3 regions of the Clostridium sp. MF28 genome follow, and region 2 is predicted to be linked to each of the others. Evidence: riboswitches for the same ligand, from Rfam matches in the RefSeq annotation. Region 2 holds a riboswitch; each other region holds the start of a gene.
The links. Region 2 has a riboswitch for thiamine pyrophosphate ahead of tenA (thiaminase II). Riboswitches for the same ligand answer to the same signal wherever they lie in the genome.
Positions count from the first base shown of each region.

Region 1 (5,870 bases), 1.6 Mb from region 2:
TATTTATTAAGACTCTAATTCTTAAATTGATTTTCTTCTTCCTCGTATTTATATCCGATACTTATTAATATATTTATAATATCGTCTTTAGATAATTCTAAATCATCACAAAGAATATCTAATGAACCATATTGATCTCTTAATTTCATGTTTATTACACTTAACAATATGTTTGGATCACTGATCCCCATAGGATTATTTTCCATCTCTACTCTTCCTTTTCATCTATTGGTATATGGTTAATTATAGCATAGCATACATTTCCAAATTAATAAATACTTTTAGTTACTTAAGTCTACTCTTCATCGTAATAATCTAGAAAAGAATGCTTTTCTTCGCCCTTTTGCCAACCTAATATTGAATCCATACTAACATTTTCAGCTGCTTTAAAGATAGACTTTTCAACTCCGCTAAAATTCTTCTTTAATTCTTTAATAAGATCTTTTATTTCATATCTCTTATTACCTATTCTTTCAGCTGCAACCATACAAGCGCAATTCAATGGCCATATACCACTATAATTTATAAATCTTTTTATATACTCTTCCTCTATAAAATACATAGGCCTAATTAATTCTAAACCTTCAAAATTTTTAGCTTTTAATTTAGGCAACATTGTCTTAAAATTACCACCATATAAAATGTTTAGCATAGTTGTTTCAATTACATCATTATAATGATGTCCTAATGCAAGTTTATTACATCCAAATTCTTTTGCTTTTGCATAAAGAGAGCCTCTTCTCATTCTTGCACATAAATAACATGGGTAATCCTTAGCCATTTTATCAACAACATCAAAAATGCCTGATTCATACATATGAATTGGAATATTTAGATGCTCACAATTTTCTATTAGTAAATTTTTTATATCTGGATGATACCCTGGATCCATAGCTAAAAATACTAATTCAAATTTAACTTGACCATGTCTTTGCAACTCCTGAAATAATTTCGCCATAAGTATACTATCTTTTCCTCCAGAAATTCCAACAGCAATTTTATCTCCTTCTTGAATTAAATTATATTCTTTAATTGCCTTAACAAATTTTGACCAAATATGCTTTCTATAGCTTTTAATTATAGCTTTTTCAATCTCTTCTAGTGGCTTTTTTTCTCCATCTGGTATAATTCTTGGACAGCCTTTTCCTGCAATTGTACTCATTATTTCATTTCTCCTTATTATCTTAATAGTATCCAGATCATAGATACTAATTATTCTTGAATATATCTTTCTTTAAAGAGTTTATAATGAACACTTAAGATTTACAAGTGTTTTTAGGTTTTAATATTAGCTGATTTTAATTATTCGTATTTGTACTTTGATTTTCATATATCAAAGTAATGTTTCTTTAGAAAGAGATTTCACTAGTTCTTCAGGGTTTTTGTCTTTCATTAAACTAGACATTATAGCAATTCCACTTGCTCCAGCATCCAATACTTTCTTATAATTATCTTGATTTATTCCGCCTATCCCAATGACTGGAATGTCAATCTTCTTGGAAAGAGCCTCTATTTCCTTAATTCCTCTAGGAGGAAGACCTTTTTTACAATCAGTTTCAAACACATGGCCATAAATAACATAGTCTGCTCCTAATTTAGCCGCTTGTATACCTTCTTCGCAACTATGTATTGAAACGCCGATCATCTTATATATTTTATATTTATTCCCACTAAAATAAAAATTATCCACCATTTCTTTAGAATTTATTGCTCTTCCTGTGCATAACCTGTTACTAATATTTATAAAATCATTAAATGATAACTGAATTCCATCAACATTGGACTTTTTAGCAATATCTATATTGGAATTTAGTATTATTCTGATATTTGTATTTTTCAGTTCCTCTTTTACTTTCAAAACTAATATCATTAGCTCTTCACTGCTTAAATCTTTTTCTCGTATAATTAAGAAATCTAGATTAGATTCTGATATTTTTTTTATTTGATCAAAAAAGTCCCTACAAAGTTTTCTATTTGTTATTCCAATTACAGACATCTTTAGTTTATACCTCTTCTCCTAATATTAATCTAAGCGCCATATTTGCTTCATGACAAGCTGCGATACCAACCCTAGGTGCCATTAACCCCTCATTTACTTTTGCCTCATTTTTAAAGTCTCCACACATATATAGCCTTGTATTTATTTTTTTGCTAATTATTAGATTATTAGAATAATACCCTGCCATACCTGAGGCTGAAATAACCTTTGGTTTTTCTGTCTGAAGTAAAACTTCTCTAACTATCATCGCTTTATTTTCTGCGCCATCAAATGCTTCAATTACAATATCCATATCCTCAAATAAATCTTTAATGTTATCCTTATCTACATACGTATCAACAACTTCGATATTTATGAACGGATTGATTTCTAACAATATTTCTTTTAATGCATGGCATTTTTTCATTCCAATATGTCTTATAAAGTATTGTTGTCTGTTTAAATTACTAGGTTCAACCACATCAAAATCTATTATTTTTATATGTCCAACCCCAACTCTTCCCAACGCTAATGCTACTGTTGAACCAAGTCCACCAAGTCCAGCAATAGCTATCTTCGCCTTCTTAACTTTCTCATGAACCTTTGGAGTATGTCTACTTACCATTAGTGCCTCTAACTCTTCTTTTTTAGGCACCTCGCCTCTCTTAATTAAAGTAACTTTATCGCCTTCATTTAAAGAATAATCTTGTTTAATTGGAAAACCATTTAAAATAACTATATCCGCATCACTTTTTATCCTGCTTCTAACTTCAAATGCAGTAATTTCTCCCTCAATATCTATTTCTCTTTCATTTACTAAAACTTTCAAACTAATATCCCCAATCTAAATAAATTTTAAAACTTAATATATCTGTTCATTATTTACTCATTATTTTCTTATCAGTCTTTTTTCATAATTTGTACAACCAATGGGCAGAACCTCTACTTATTTGGCTTCCATAATAAATTACTAGATAATAAAAAGACTTACACTAAGGTAAGTCTTATAAATCTTCTAAAATATTTATTGCTTCCCTACGGTGGTATTAGCCACATCAGGTCAAAAGAGTTAAAGCAAATAAGCTTCTCTCAGCCAATTAAATTGGCACCCCTAGCCTTTTATACTATTCAATTTCTGTTATGGTTATATATTATCATTTTATTTCTTATAATTCAAATTTTTATGGATTAAATCCATAAATTAGATTTGTAAATTTATTCATATTTTGTATAAAAATCAACTTTTTCTAAGTTCATAGAATTAAATATAGAATCAGTAATTATTATTACTATATTTAAATTTATATTTTTAAAATATAATTGAACATTTTTTCTAACGTGGTAAAATAATATGTGTCGGTATTCAATTAGAAGCTGAACGGAAATTCGTATATATTATATATTTTTCCGAATTATATCCATATATCAAGGAATAAGAACGGAGGTACCTTATGGAAAGAGGCTATACTAAATCTAAATTTTCAGTTAGACAGATTGCAATGATCGGAATGCTTTCTGCAATTTCAATTTTCTTAGGATTAACCGGGCTTGGGTTCATACCAATTCCACCTGTAAAAGCTACTATAATGCATATCCCAGTTATTATAGGTGCGATAGTTGAAGGACCTATAGTTGGATCCCTAGTTGGATTAGTTTTTGGTTTATTCTCAATGTATCAAAATTTTACCGCTCCTGGTCCAACATCATTTATATTTTGGAATCCTATAATTGCATTAGTTCCTAGAGTCCTAATTGGAATTGTAGCATACTATGTGTATATACTTCTTAGAAAGAGATTTAAAAATCAAAGCATTAGTATTGCAATAGCATCAATCTGTGCTACATTAATTAACACTATAGGTGTTTTGGGTTTAACTTACGTATTTTACTTAGAAAGATACTCTGCTATTTTAAAGATAAATCCACAAACTGCTGGAATTGCAATTGCAACCATTGGTTTAACAAATGGAGTTCCTGAAGCTATAGTGAGTGCTGTAATATCAGTCCCTGTAATTGTAGCTATATTTAGAATTAAGAAAAAAATTTAACTAAACTCTAAACAAGTAAAATAAAATATTTTTTAAAGAATATAAATTATAAAGAGGCACTTGCTAAAAGCTGCCTCTTTTCTTGTTCTAATTATTGGTTACATATAAAACTATTATGAAGAATTAAAATATGGTATATAATACAAATATAACGATTCCTATTAACTACTCAAAAAGTTACTCACATTCTTTGATTATAATTTTCTAGAGAATAAAAATTCCTATAGATCACATTTATCTACAGGAATTTTACAAAACTTATTTTTACTAAAGTGGTTTTATTATTATTTCTTCATCTTTATTATCAATCATAACCTTAGATCCATAGCCTAGTTCGCCCTTAATTATCATCCTAGCGAGTCTATTCTCTAAAGTGTTCTGTATATATCTTTTTAACGGCCTTGCTCCATAAACCACATCATAACCTTCTCTTGCCATTATTGTTTTTGCTTTATCTGTAACTTCTATTTCGATATTTTTATCTTTTAACCTTAAACTTACTTCTCTTAAGAATATATCTATAATTTTCTTAATGCCAGACTCTGTCAAAGGTTTAAACATTATAGTATCATCTACTCTATTTAAAAATTCTGGTTTAAATCTTGATTTTAAAACACTCATTACTTTTGATTTTATTTCTTCATCAACGTGATCTTCATTAGTATTTTCTAATAAATATTCACTTCCGATATTTGAAGTCATAATTATTATAGTATTTTTAAAATCTACAGTTTTACCCTTATTATCAGTTAATCTACCATCATCTAATATTTGAAGGAATATATTAAACACATCTTCATGCGCTTTTTCAATTTCATCAAATAAAATTACGCTATATGGTTTTCTTCTTACAGCTTCTGTTAGCTGACCACCTTCATCATAACCTACATATCCTGGAGGCGCTCCAACTAATCTAGACACTGAATGCTTCTCCATATATTCCGACATATCAATTCTAATAATATTTTCTTCTGAATCAAATAAATTTCTAGCTAGTGTTTTTGCAAGCTCCGTTTTACCAACTCCTGTTGGCCCTAAGAATATAAATGATCCTATTGGTCTATTGATATCTTTAAGCCCAGCTCTTGCCCTGAGTATTGCATTAGTTACAGCTTCTATTGCCTCACCCTGGCCTATAACTCTATTACTCATATCATCTTCTAGTCTTAAAAGTTTTTCCCTTTCTCCTTCAAGTAAGTTAGTTACAGGAATTCCAGTCCATTTAGAAAGTACAGCGGATACTTCCTGCTCAGTTACTTCCTCTTTTAATAGAGCTCCCTCATAATTTTCTCTTAGTTCAATTTCTTTTTGCTTAATTTTTTCTTCTATAGCAGGAATCCTACTATATTGAATCTCAGCAACTTTATTATAATCAAAGTTTCTTTGCGCTACTTCTATTTCTCCTCTAGCATCATCTAGCTCACTTTTTAAGGTTTTAATAGCTGTGATTTGCTCTTTTTCTTTGGTATATTTTGCAGTCATTTCATCATTCTTTTCTTTTAATCCTGCAAGCTCTTTCTCTAAGTCATCTAACCTATTTTTTGAACCCTCATCTTTCTCTTTTGACAAGGCTTCTTTTTCTATTTCTAACTTAAATATTTTTCTTCTTATAACATCAAGTTCTGTTGGGAGGGAATCTATTTCAGATCTTATCATAGCTCCAGCTTCATCAATTAAATCAATTGCCTTATCAGGCATATATCTATCTTGAATATATCTGTCAGAAAGCTTTGCAGCAGCTACTATTGCTGAATCATGAATTCTAATCCCGTGATGAATTTCAAACCTTTCTTTTAATCCTCTTAGTATTGCAATTGTATCCTCTACTGTAGGTTCATCTATAA
Region 1 covers NZ_CP014331.1:4,134,004-4,139,873, reverse strand. The annotation lists gene AXY43_RS18235 (DUF4250 domain-containing protein) at 15-206, opposite strand; gene AXY43_RS18230 (tRNA 2-thiocytidine(32) synthetase TtcA) at 296-1,162, opposite strand; gene AXY43_RS18225 (thiamine phosphate synthase) at 1,334-1,996, opposite strand; gene thiF (sulfur carrier protein ThiS adenylyltransferase ThiF) at 2,004-2,807, opposite strand; TPP riboswitch at 2,994-3,101, opposite strand; gene AXY43_RS18215 (ECF transporter S component) at 3,430-4,026, shown strand; gene clpB (ATP-dependent chaperone ClpB) at 4,294-5,870, opposite strand, start outside.
Region 1: it holds a riboswitch for thiamine pyrophosphate, as region 2 does, so the genes downstream of both, thiF (sulfur carrier protein ThiS adenylyltransferase ThiF) here and tenA (thiaminase II) in region 2, are expected to answer to the same signal.

Region 2 (5,870 bases):
AGGTACAATAGGAGAGGCTAAACGCCATCTTGAGAATTCTGCACTTCAAATAGATAAAGAGTGGAAAAAGAAGATTAATGGAAAGGCTTTTGTTTCTGTAAATAAAGCAATTGTTACTAAGGCGAGTGCATATATCCCTTCTTTCTCATTATATGCAGCGGTATTATATAAAGTAATGAAAGAAAAGAGTTTACATGAAAATTGCATTATGCAGATGCAAAGAATGTTTGCTGATAAAATATATACAGAAAACCCAATTGAATTTGATGATAGTGGAAGATTAAGAATGGATGATTGGGAACTTAGGGAAGATGTACAAAGTGAAGTTAATGAATTGTGGGAAAAAATAACTCCAGATAACTTTAAAATATTATCGGATTATGACGGATATAAAAAGGAATTTATGCAGTTAAATGGTTTTGAAATTGATGGAGTCGATTATAGTGAAGACATTGATGTAGAAGCATTGAAAAGGCTAGAACCATAGGTTAATTAAGGTTTATGTTAAGAAGTATCAAAATGATACTTCTTATTTTTTATAAATATATTTTAGAGAGATAATAATATTTCAAAAAACATTGTACCTGTGGTATAATTATCCGGATATACAATAAATCAAATAGCTATGTATATTATGGTTGTATTTGATTTTAGTGTTAATAAACATAATTAACTAGGGAGAAGTGTTTTGAAATGAGAATAAAATATAAGCTTATCGTTAGCTATTTGATCTTAATTGTATTTGCTGTAAGTGTATTGGGGTTGTTAATTGGGAATAAATCTAATAAAGCAGTTTTTAAAGAGGTAAACGAAAAAAGTCAGCGTTTAACGGAATCAATTATTACAACTTTGAGTGTGAGAAATGATTTGCTTACTGAGAAATCTTATGGAGATTTAAATTTTGCAAATAACGTATTAAACAATTTAGCTGATATGAGAGTTGATTACAATGAAATCGTAAAAGTTGGAGATTTTAACTTACCAGTTTTATATTCAGGAAATCAAAGAATATCCTTAGATAATACTATAGTTGATAAACTAAAACAATCAACAGGTACTATAGCAACAATGTTTTTATTACAAGATGATAAACTAATAAGGGTTTCTACTACTGTATTTAATAATGGTAATAGGATATTAGGTACATATATTTCAAGTGATACTGAAGCTTATAAAAAGACACTAAATAATGAAGAATATATTGGCGATATTAGGATAGAAGGAATTGGATATTTAACAAGAATGAAGCCATTATTAGATAAAGATAAAAAAGTAATAGGGGCAATAGGGTTAGGAAATAAAATTAGTAATGATTATTTAGATAAGACATTAAGTAATATTAAATTAGGAAAGACTGGATATGCGTACGTACTAGATTCTGAAGGAAATGTAATTCTTCATCCATCTGATAGTGGGAAGAATGTAAGTGATTACGATTTTGTTCAAAAAATGCATACTGAAAAAAGTGGAATGATTGAATACACTTATAACGGAGTTAAAAAGATTGGATATTATCAGTATTTTGAAGCTTGGCATTGGTATGTAGTTACCACAGCAGATTATGAGGAATTAAACTCTTCAGCAAAATCAATTTTGACGACCACAATAGCTACTGGGGGGATAATTATTGTTTTAGGCGGAATTATAGCATTATTTTTAGCTAATACATTAGTTAAGCCTATTAACAAGTTGAAATCCTGTATGGAGATAGCAGGTAAAGGCGATTTGACAATACGATGCAATATAGATAGTAAGGATGAAATAGGAGTTTTAGCAAATAGTTTTAATGATATGATAGCAGAAAATAAAAGGCTATTAGAAGAAACTGTGCAGTATGAAAAATTAAAAACAGAATTTATAGCTAATATGTCACATGAGTTAAGGACACCATTAAATATTATATTTTCAACAGCTCAGTTATTTAATGTACTTATAAATAGAGATGAAAATTTAAATACTGAGAAAATGAAGAATTATACAAATAGTATAAAGCAAAACTGTTATAGGTTGGTAAGATTGGTGAATAATCTTATAGATATAACAAAGATTGATTCAGGTTATATGAAACTAGAATTGAAAAACGGCAATATAGTACAAGTTGTAGAGGATATAACACAGTCAACTGCTGAATATGTAGAATATATGTCTAGGACAATAATATTTGATACAGATAATGAAGAAAAAATTATGGCTTTTGATGAAGAAAAGCTAGAAAGAATTTTGCTTAATCTAATTTCCAATGCTACTAAATTCACTGAACCAGGAGACAAAATAAGTGTTAATTTATATGATATGGATGATCATATAGTTATATCTGTAAAAGATACAGGAAGGGGAATTCCAGAGGAAAAAGTATCGCAGCTTTTCCAACGATTTAAGCAGGTAGAACGATTATTAAATAGAAGCCATGAAGGCAGCGGAATTGGGCTATCTATAGTTAAAGCTTTAGTTGAGATGCACGAAGGAACAATAGAAGTAAAAAGTGTTTATGGAGAAGGTACAGAGTTTATTATATGTCTTCCTGTTAAGATAGTTCCAGAAGATGAAGGTAAGAAAAGCAAGAATGGTTATGCAAACCAATCTAAGGTTGAAAATATTAATATTGAGTTTTCAGATATATATAGCTAAACAAGATTGTCTTATAAATTAGACTTATGCGATAGCTTGCCGAAATCATAAATATTTTGTTCCGAAAAGCCATGAAAATATCGCTGAAGATTCTAAGTTGCAGGTTTCACCACTTTAGCATGCTCCCACTTTCCTAGGGAAGCTCGACTCATTACATTCGCTGAGGAAGTTCGAGAAACCAAAAGAAAATTTTGGACTCTCACTTCACAAGCTAAAGCGGAACAACCGTTAGAGGAAACTCGACTTACATTCGTTCACTGAGTAAGCGATTCACATCAAATCGTAGATTTGAGTTCTCTGCTTAAGAATCTTAGCAGCTTATTTTCAAATGTTTTCTCCACAAATATATTTATGATTTCTAGTTAAGATAATAATTCATATATAGTAAGTATGGAAATGTGTTCACATAATAAGTCTGGGCATCTATATGGATAAACCAATTATAAGTTAGATTTATACTATGAAATATATCCCAACTAGAAATAAGAATTATGCTTTTATGAAATGTTTCATTAGGAATTTGATGGCTCTGATTCCTAGATTATAAGTTGTTTCAAGTATGCTAGTTCAAAGCTTGCCTTTGATGCTAGAATCTTGGGTGCAACTTGTAATCTTGGGATCATCCATCATAATTCCTTAGAAACTGGAATAACAGCATAATCCTTATTTCGGCGAGCTATATGCATAAGTTCAGGTATTAGTTGGTTTATCTATATATTGATTTGAGTGTAAATTTTAATTGACATTCTTACATTTAGAGTATAAAATTTAGACGAGTACTAGGGGAGCCAGAATGGCTGAGATGAGTTTTCAGACCCTTTGAACCTGCACTGGGTAATGCCAGCGAAGGGAAGTTATAAGATAATATAAAGTTAAATCTAAAGATAGTAGATTTACAATTTAATTAGATTATTAACTCTTTTCAATGGTATTTTAGTACTGTTTGAAAGGAGTTTTTTTATGCAATTTTCACAAAGATTATTATTGAAAGGTAAACCTATTTGGGAAGCGTGCCTGGAGCATCCTTTTCTTAAGGAACTTAGTAAGGGGACTTTAAAGGAAGATAAGTTTTGCTTTTACGTTAAGCAGGATTATGTTTATCTAATAGATTATATAAAGCTTTTTGCATTAGGGATGGTTAAGGCAGATTCATTAGAAGATATACAAGCCTTTGCTAAATGTGCAAATGCTATAGTAAATATTGAAATGGATGCACATACTGAATATGCTAAGAAGTTTGGAATAACTAAGGAAGAATTAGAGGCTACAAAGCCAAATGCAAGTAATTTGTCATACACAAAATTTATGCTTCAGGTATCATCAGAAGGATCTTTAGCAGAACTAGTAGCAGCATTACTTCCATGTATGTGGAGCTATGCATTTATTGGCAAAACCTTAGCAAATAATAGTAAGGCATTAGAGCATCCACTTTACAGGGAATGGATACTTACATATGCAACTGAAGAATATAATAAGGAAAATGATTGGTGCATAAAACTTATGGATAAACTAGCAGAAGGGCTTCCAGAAAGACAGCTTGAAAAATTAGAAGAGATTTTCATTATATCTTCAAAATATGAATATATGTTTTGGGATGGCTGCTACAAAAAGGAAAGTTGGGTTATTTAGATGAAAGCATTGGAAATTAATAATTTATCCTTTGGATATAAGGATTCTGGAAAATTAATAGTAGATGATTTATCTTTTGATATAAATAAAAATGAATTTGTCACAATTATTGCACCTAGTGGCACAGGCAAAAGTACCCTTTTTCGATTAATTTTAGGACTATTAAAGCCGCAAAAGGGTAATATAAATATATTAAAAGATGGCAATAAAAATATTATAGGATATATGCCTCAAAAAGATTCCTTAATGCCATGGAGAAATATTCTCGACAATACAGCAGTTGGACTTGAATTAAATGGTTATAGTAAGAAAGAAGCTAGAAAAGTGGCAGCTACATACTTTGAAGATTTTGGACTTAAGGGCACCGAGAAATATTATCCACATGAATTATCAGGTGGTATGAGGCAGAGAGCTTCATTTTTAAGAGCAATAGTAAATAATCCTTCCATAATTTTATTGGATGAGCCATTTTCTTCTCTAGATGCGTTAACAAGAAGAAAGATGCAGTCATGGCTTTTAGATCTTTGTCAAAGACAAAGTAATACTGTGTTTATGATAACTCATGATATAGAGGAAGCTTTGCTTTTATCAGATAGAATTCTTATTTGTACGGAGCTTCCATATAGAAATTTAAAATCTATAGATGTAAATATTGAAAGACCAAGGAATTATGAGACCACACTTTCTAGTGAGTTTATTGAGCTAAAAAGAGATATTTTAAATGTTCTTGACTCCTTAGAAGAAAATAAAGGGGGGATATAGAATGAAAAAAATTAAAGACTATATATTTCCTTTAATATTTTTGATAATTATAATTTTGTCATGGGAATTTATAATACCATATTTTAAGGTGCCGAATTTTATTTTGCCTAGATTTTCTGAAATCATAAAAGCTTTAGTAGATCAAAAAGATTTAATATATAAACATTCTCTTATCACACTAGGTGAAGCACTATTAGGACTTATTGCGTCCGTAATTATAGGTATATCTTGTGCACTTTCCATATATCTTTGGAGAAATGTTTCGAAAACTTTATATCCAATTATAATTTTTTCTCAAACAATTCCGACTATAGCTTTATCTCCAATTATGGTTATGTGGTTTGGATATACCATATGGTCAAAGGTAGCAGTGGTAATACTATTTTGTTTTTTCCCTATAGTTATAAGTACCTTAGATGGATTAAATAGTGTAGATAGAGATTTAGAAGATGTTTTAAAAGCTCTTGGAGGAAATAGATTCCAAATATTTTTTAAACTCCATATGAATTCCGTATTACCAAATTTTTTGAGCAGTTTTAAAATAGCTGCAACCTACAGTATTTCAGGGGCGACCATTGGAGAATGGCTAGGTGCTGAAAAGGGATTAGGTATATATATTAAGAGAGCAGCAGGAATGCTTCAGGCAGATTCTGTTTTCGCAGGAGTGTTAGTTTTATCATTTCTAGGATTAATTCTATTTTCCGTAGGATTCTTGCTAGAAAAGATTTTATTAAAATACAGAAGAGGATTGAAGGAGGACAATCATGAAATTAAAAAAGCTTAGTATATTTTTACTATTTATTATGTTAGTTAGTTTAGTATTTAGCGGGTGCTCTAGTGCTTCCAATAAT
Region 2 covers NZ_CP014331.1:5,773,587-5,779,456, forward strand. The annotation lists gene fabV (enoyl-ACP reductase FabV) at 1-487, shown strand, start outside; gene AXY43_RS25525 (Cache 3/Cache 2 fusion domain-containing protein) at 694-2,628, shown strand; TPP riboswitch at 3,400-3,497, shown strand; gene tenA (thiaminase II) at 3,589-4,257, shown strand; gene AXY43_RS25535 (ABC transporter ATP-binding protein) at 4,258-5,019, shown strand; gene AXY43_RS25540 (ABC transporter permease) at 5,021-5,803, shown strand; gene AXY43_RS25545 (ABC transporter substrate-binding protein) at 5,784-5,870, shown strand, end outside.

Region 3 (5,870 bases), 2.3 Mb from region 2:
AATACCCATATAACTGATATTAGTATTTCTATATGCATAATTTATTATATCCATTATTGTTTCTGCATCTGGTGTGTCATCTACTTCAATATAACTTATATGTCCACCATTACAAAGTTTATGGTATGGCGCTTCAATATCAATCTTATCTTTAATAGATATTGGGTACGAAACAGGTATATGATAACTATTTGTGTAATATTCCTTATCAGTTACTCCTTTTATTAATCCAAATATCTTTTGATCTTGCTTTATAAATTTACCTGAAAGCCCTTCTGCTGGAGTCGCATAACAACTCCAATTTAGTTTATATTCCTCTGTAAGCCTATCGCAATATTGTCTTATATGTTCAACAATCTTTATTCCTAATTTTCTTGCTTCTTCATCTTCACCATGATGCTTCCCAACCAAAGCTAATAATGCTTCTGCAACACCTATGAATCCTATTCCCCAAGTTCCTTGCTTTAATATTGGTTCTATAGAATCATCAGGTTTTAAGCCTTCTGAACCCTTCATAAGTCCTTGACCTGCAACAAAAGGTAAATCCTTAACTTTTAGATTTTTCAAAATCTCATATCTATGCATTAAAGAATCTTTTGCTAATTCTAATCTTGCATCTAATATACTGAAAAACTTATTTATATCATTTTTAGCTTGCAACCCTATTCTTGGAAGATTAAGAGTTGTTGGTGCTATATTCCCTCTTCCCTTACAACCAGGCTCACCATTTACATTTTTCATAAGATAAGTTCTACATCCCATTGTAGCTGGAACATAACCTTTATCGTAATATTCCTTATTAAAATCTGCATCAATATTCATAAAAGTTGGATTCATTCTCTTTGCAGCTACTCTACATGCTAGTTTGTATAAATAAAAATATTCATCATTCTCTTCCCTATTAACACCTGACTTAACTCTAAAAATTATGTTAGGAAAAATTGGTTGTTCACCTTTACCTAATCCTTTTTCATATTCTAAAAGAAAAACTTCACATACTAATGCTGCATCTGAGCTTGTAGGTAAACCAATATTAATTGAACTAAATGGTACTTGAGATCCCGCTCTAGAATGCATTGTATTAAGATTATAAACTACACCTTGCATTGCTTGTTGTACCTTTTTTCTTACTTTCTTTTCTACCATAGCTTCTAACTTTTCTTCTGATACACCTAGTTCCAATAATTCTTCTCTAATTTCTTCTCTAGTTGGCTCTACAAATATACCCATGTCATTATCAAAATCCGGATGAGATTGACCACCAAACATATCATTTTGAGTTGATTGCAATAATATACATGATAATTCAGCAGCAGTTTCAATTCTCTTAGGAGCATTAATTGTTCCATATCCAGTATTAAATCCATTCTCTAATATCTCTTTTGTTGGTATATGCAAGCAGTTTACAGTTAAATTATAGCTATCTAAGTCATGATAATATAAATCACCATTCTCATGAGCCTTTGCCAAATTCTTTGGCATAGTAGCTAGTGTATTCCACTTATTTGATTCAGATGCTATTCTTAATAACTTAGAACTGAAATTATTTCCTACATTTGCATTATCTCTATCAGTTTCAACTCCAATTTGTCTTATAGCCCTCATTAAATCTGATTTTATATCTCTGACTTTAGTTCTTTCACGTCTGTATGCTGAATAAGCGACTGCTATATCTTTGTGTCCCTCATTTCTTAATGCTTTCTCTACAAAATTTTGTATTTGTTCTACAGTTATAGTCTTCTTATACTCTTCTTCTATATAAGTAATCACCTTATGTACAGTATCTAGAACTTGACTTTCTTTTAAATTTAAACCGATTTCACTAGCTGATCCTTTAATTGCTTGAGCTATCTTATCTGAATTAAATTCAACTTCTCTTCCATCGCGTTTCACAACATATAGCATTATTATTCCCTCCATGGCACAATATATAGTATTTTTACTACCGTACTATTATACTGTATTAGGTATTCATTAGCAACACTTCTAATTTTTTATTTTTAAACCACTAGATTTTAATTATCTCAATTTATATCCTATTATCTTTCGATTTATTCAATTTTTACGACTTTTTTATGTTTGACTTATTGTAGATAATCTTTATTGTTGTAATTTACTATGATTTATAGTATTTTTTCATAACAAACTATAAGAAAATTATTATTATATGTGTTCTAAAAAGTTAAATTGATTAAAATTTACTGTAAATTATCATCTTGTGCGAACCAAAAAGTTTTATTAAAAACATAGTTTATTATCTAAAAATATAATATAAATTATTTCTTTAAGTAATATATAAGAAATGTATTTTTTACAAATAGTGTTATAATTAAACTAAGACTATATATTTCTAGGAGGAATTAAGATGGATAAAATAGCATTAATAACTGATAGTGCTTCTGATTTGAATACAAATTTCGTAATAGAAAATAATATTAAAATAGTCCCGTTTAAAATTATATTCTCTGATAAAGAGTATATTGATGGAATAGATATAACGCCAAAGGCCCTATATGAATATTTACCTAAGGAGATACCCAAAACTTCCTTACCTGGTGTTGATGATTTTACATTTGCTTTAGAGCAAGTAAAAAACGAAGGATATACACATGCAATTATTATAACAATATCAAGTGGCCTTTCTGGCGCTTATAACTCTGCAAGACTTGCATCTGAAAATGTCCCTGAAGTGAAAACTTTTGTATTTGATTCTATGACTTTAACCATGTCAGAAGGAGCTATGGTCATTGAAACTCTAAACCTAATAAAGCAAGAAAAATCCTTTGATGAAATAGTGATAACTTTACCTTCATTTAGAGATAAGATTGATGTGTTTTTTACAATAGATACATTAGAATACTTAATAAAGGGAGGACGAGTTGGTAAAGTTGCCGGAACTATAGCGGGCGTGCTCAATCTAAAGCCTATTATTACTGTTGGCGATGACGGCATATACCATACGGTTTGTAAGATAAGAGGCATAAAACAGTGTATATCTAAATTAACAAATATATTAACAAATTATCTAGAAAATCATAAATGTAAAGTTTGGGTTTTAGACGGGAATGCACCTGAAAAATCTAAAATGCTTTATGATTCTATAAAAGATATTCCTAATCTAATTGAATGTACTTTAGGAGGATCAATAGGCCCTGCTCTTGGCGTTCATACCGGACCTGGCCTTGTTGGATTTATAGTTGAAAGATTAGATTAAGCGAAAAATATATATGTTAACTATTCATTCATAATTAAAGAGCTAGATATTAAAATTCATATTTTTTTATTTAGCTCTTTAATATTTTACAAGTATACTTACTTTTCTACTTGTAAATAATAATAACAAAGAAATCTTTACTGAAAGGACTGTTTTGTTATTATGAAAGGTTTTATATTAGATTCAACATACAAAGATGCTACTATTGTTAATAGAAATGATGATATATTCACCATTTCATCAAATAAATTGCCAAATAGCACAATCCCACATCACTCTATAAATTTGATTGCGTCTAGTTCAAATTCACATTCCAATTTAAGTAATAATAACAAATTTAACACATACAATGTAATTGACTATCTATAATAATAGGTATAAAATAGTATAAGTGTAATATATTTATAATGTGCTAGGGGAGCCGAGAGGCTGAGATTTGATATTCATAAACCCTTAAAACCTGATCTAGTTAATTCTAGCGTAGGGAATGCAACCTCTTAAAAACTTTAAACTATTTATTTGGTTGATAATCTCCGAGCACAATTAAGGAGGTTTTTTTATGTCAATTTTTAATGATTGGATCGAACAATTTTCTAAACTTTTCCAGAATTTCTCCCAAAATATTCAAGATATTCTTGCAAGTCCAATGTCAATTATAACTTTATTAGGATGTATTTTACTACTTATAGCATTAGCTAAGGCAAAAAAGATAAAATTCACGCCAGAACTAATTGCTAGAATTGGTATAGCATTAGCGTTAGCCACCATATTAAAAATGCTAAGATTATATCATTTTCCTCAAGGTGGTAGCATAACTTTAGGCAGCATGATACCAGTATTGCTTATAGCATTCATATACGGTCCTGAAGTTGGATGTTTAACAGGATTTCTTTATGGTGTAATAACCCTAATACTGGATCCATATATACTACATCCGGTTCAAGTTTTATTTGATTATCCATTGCCCTTTACAGCATTAGGTCTTGCCGGATTCTTCAAACAAAGAAGATTAGTTGGAGTGAGTATTGCAATACTGGTCAGATTTTTATGTCATCTTATTTCTGGTATAGTTTTCTTCGGGTCATTTGCCCCAGAAGGGATGTCTCCAGTAGTTTATTCTTTACTTGTTAATGGTCCGATGATTGGAATAGAAGGAATCATATGCTTAGTAATTTTATCCGTTCTTCCTATAGAAAGAATTTTTCATGCATCATCAGTAAATACTATTTCAAACTAACTATCATATAAAACAATTTATATATACAATTAAGTTTCCAATCTATGCGAAGTAACTAAACATTTCACTTATCAGCATTTTAAGCTTATTAATACAAAATATATAGAATAAAAATAGGATTAATTTTGTTTTATAAAACAAAATTAATCCTATTTTTGATCAAATAATAAATAACTATGATTTATAAATTATTTATTTTAGACGTTTTAGTCGTATTTTGCAATCAAATTTTATTCTTCTATTTCAATTGCATTTACTGGACAGCTTTCTTCTGCTTCTTTTGCCTCATCTACACAACCTTCTGGAACTTCATCAACTATAGCTCCTGCTTTTCCATCATCTTGCATGTCAAAGCACTCTGGACATATAGATGGACATAATCCGCAAGCTATACAAGTATCTTTATCTACTTTTGGTTTCATGGTTTACTTCATCTCCTCTAATATCAAATTACAAGCTTATTATTTCCCAAGAAATATTAAGTTATGTATATTTAATAATATAATTTAAAATGATGAAATAAGTATAGTATAAGGAAAAGAAGTTTTCTTTTAATACAATCCTTCAAATATTAGTGAATATAGCGGATTCTCCTTAACGTATTCCTCTGCTTTTCCTTGCTCCAATGCTTCTGTAAGTTCAATATTAATTGGTAACTCTCCTATTAAAGGAATTCCAAGATACTCCGCATTTTCTTCTGATGACTTTCTGCTAAATACTCGTATCTTTTTATCACAATCTGGACAGTTTATATATGCCATGTTCTCTACTACGCCCTTAATCTTCACCCCTATCTTTTGGGCCATAATAACAACTTTCTTGACTATCATGGACACCATATCTTGTGGTGTAGAAACTATTACAATTTCATCAATAGGGAATTCCTGCATTACAGTTAAAGCAATATCTCCTGTACCTGGTGGCATATCTATAAGTAAATAGTCAAGCTCTTCCCAATTAGTTTCTACAAACATCTGCTTTAACACCCCTGTAATTACAGGTCCTCTCCAGATTACAGGTTCATCTTCTACCGCTGTTAAAAGATTCATGGAGATTATTTTTATCCCGCTTTCTGTTTCCACTGGCTCAAATTTTACCATATCATTTTCTAATGGAATTATTTTAGCCCTTTTATTGTTAACCCCAAAAAATCTAGGCATAGATGGACCTGTAATATCTGCATCCAACACTCCTACTTTATATCCCTTCTTAGATAACATACTTGCCATCATTCCAGTTACAGTTGATTTACCAACTCCACCTTTTCCACTTATAATACCTATAACATTTTTAATATTTCCATATCTGGATGTTAACTTTAAACTTTCTTCACTACATCCTGTTCCTTTAGATTGACATGTGTCTTTACTTTTACAACTTTCACAACTCATTTATATATGCTCCTTTACTTACCAATCT
Region 3 covers NZ_CP014331.1:3,425,036-3,430,905, reverse strand. The annotation lists gene AXY43_RS14780 (anaerobic ribonucleoside triphosphate reductase) at 1-1,905, opposite strand, end outside; gene AXY43_RS14775 (DegV family protein) at 2,366-3,214, shown strand; gene AXY43_RS14770 (hypothetical protein) at 3,377-3,583, shown strand; TPP riboswitch at 3,619-3,719, shown strand; gene thiT (energy-coupled thiamine transporter ThiT) at 3,774-4,451, shown strand; gene AXY43_RS14760 (ferredoxin) at 4,682-4,873, opposite strand; gene AXY43_RS14755 (Mrp/NBP35 family ATP-binding protein) at 5,003-5,842, opposite strand; gene AXY43_RS14750 (hypothetical protein) at 5,861-5,870, opposite strand, start outside.
Region 3: it holds a riboswitch for thiamine pyrophosphate, as region 2 does, so the genes downstream of both, thiT (energy-coupled thiamine transporter ThiT) here and tenA (thiaminase II) in region 2, are expected to answer to the same signal.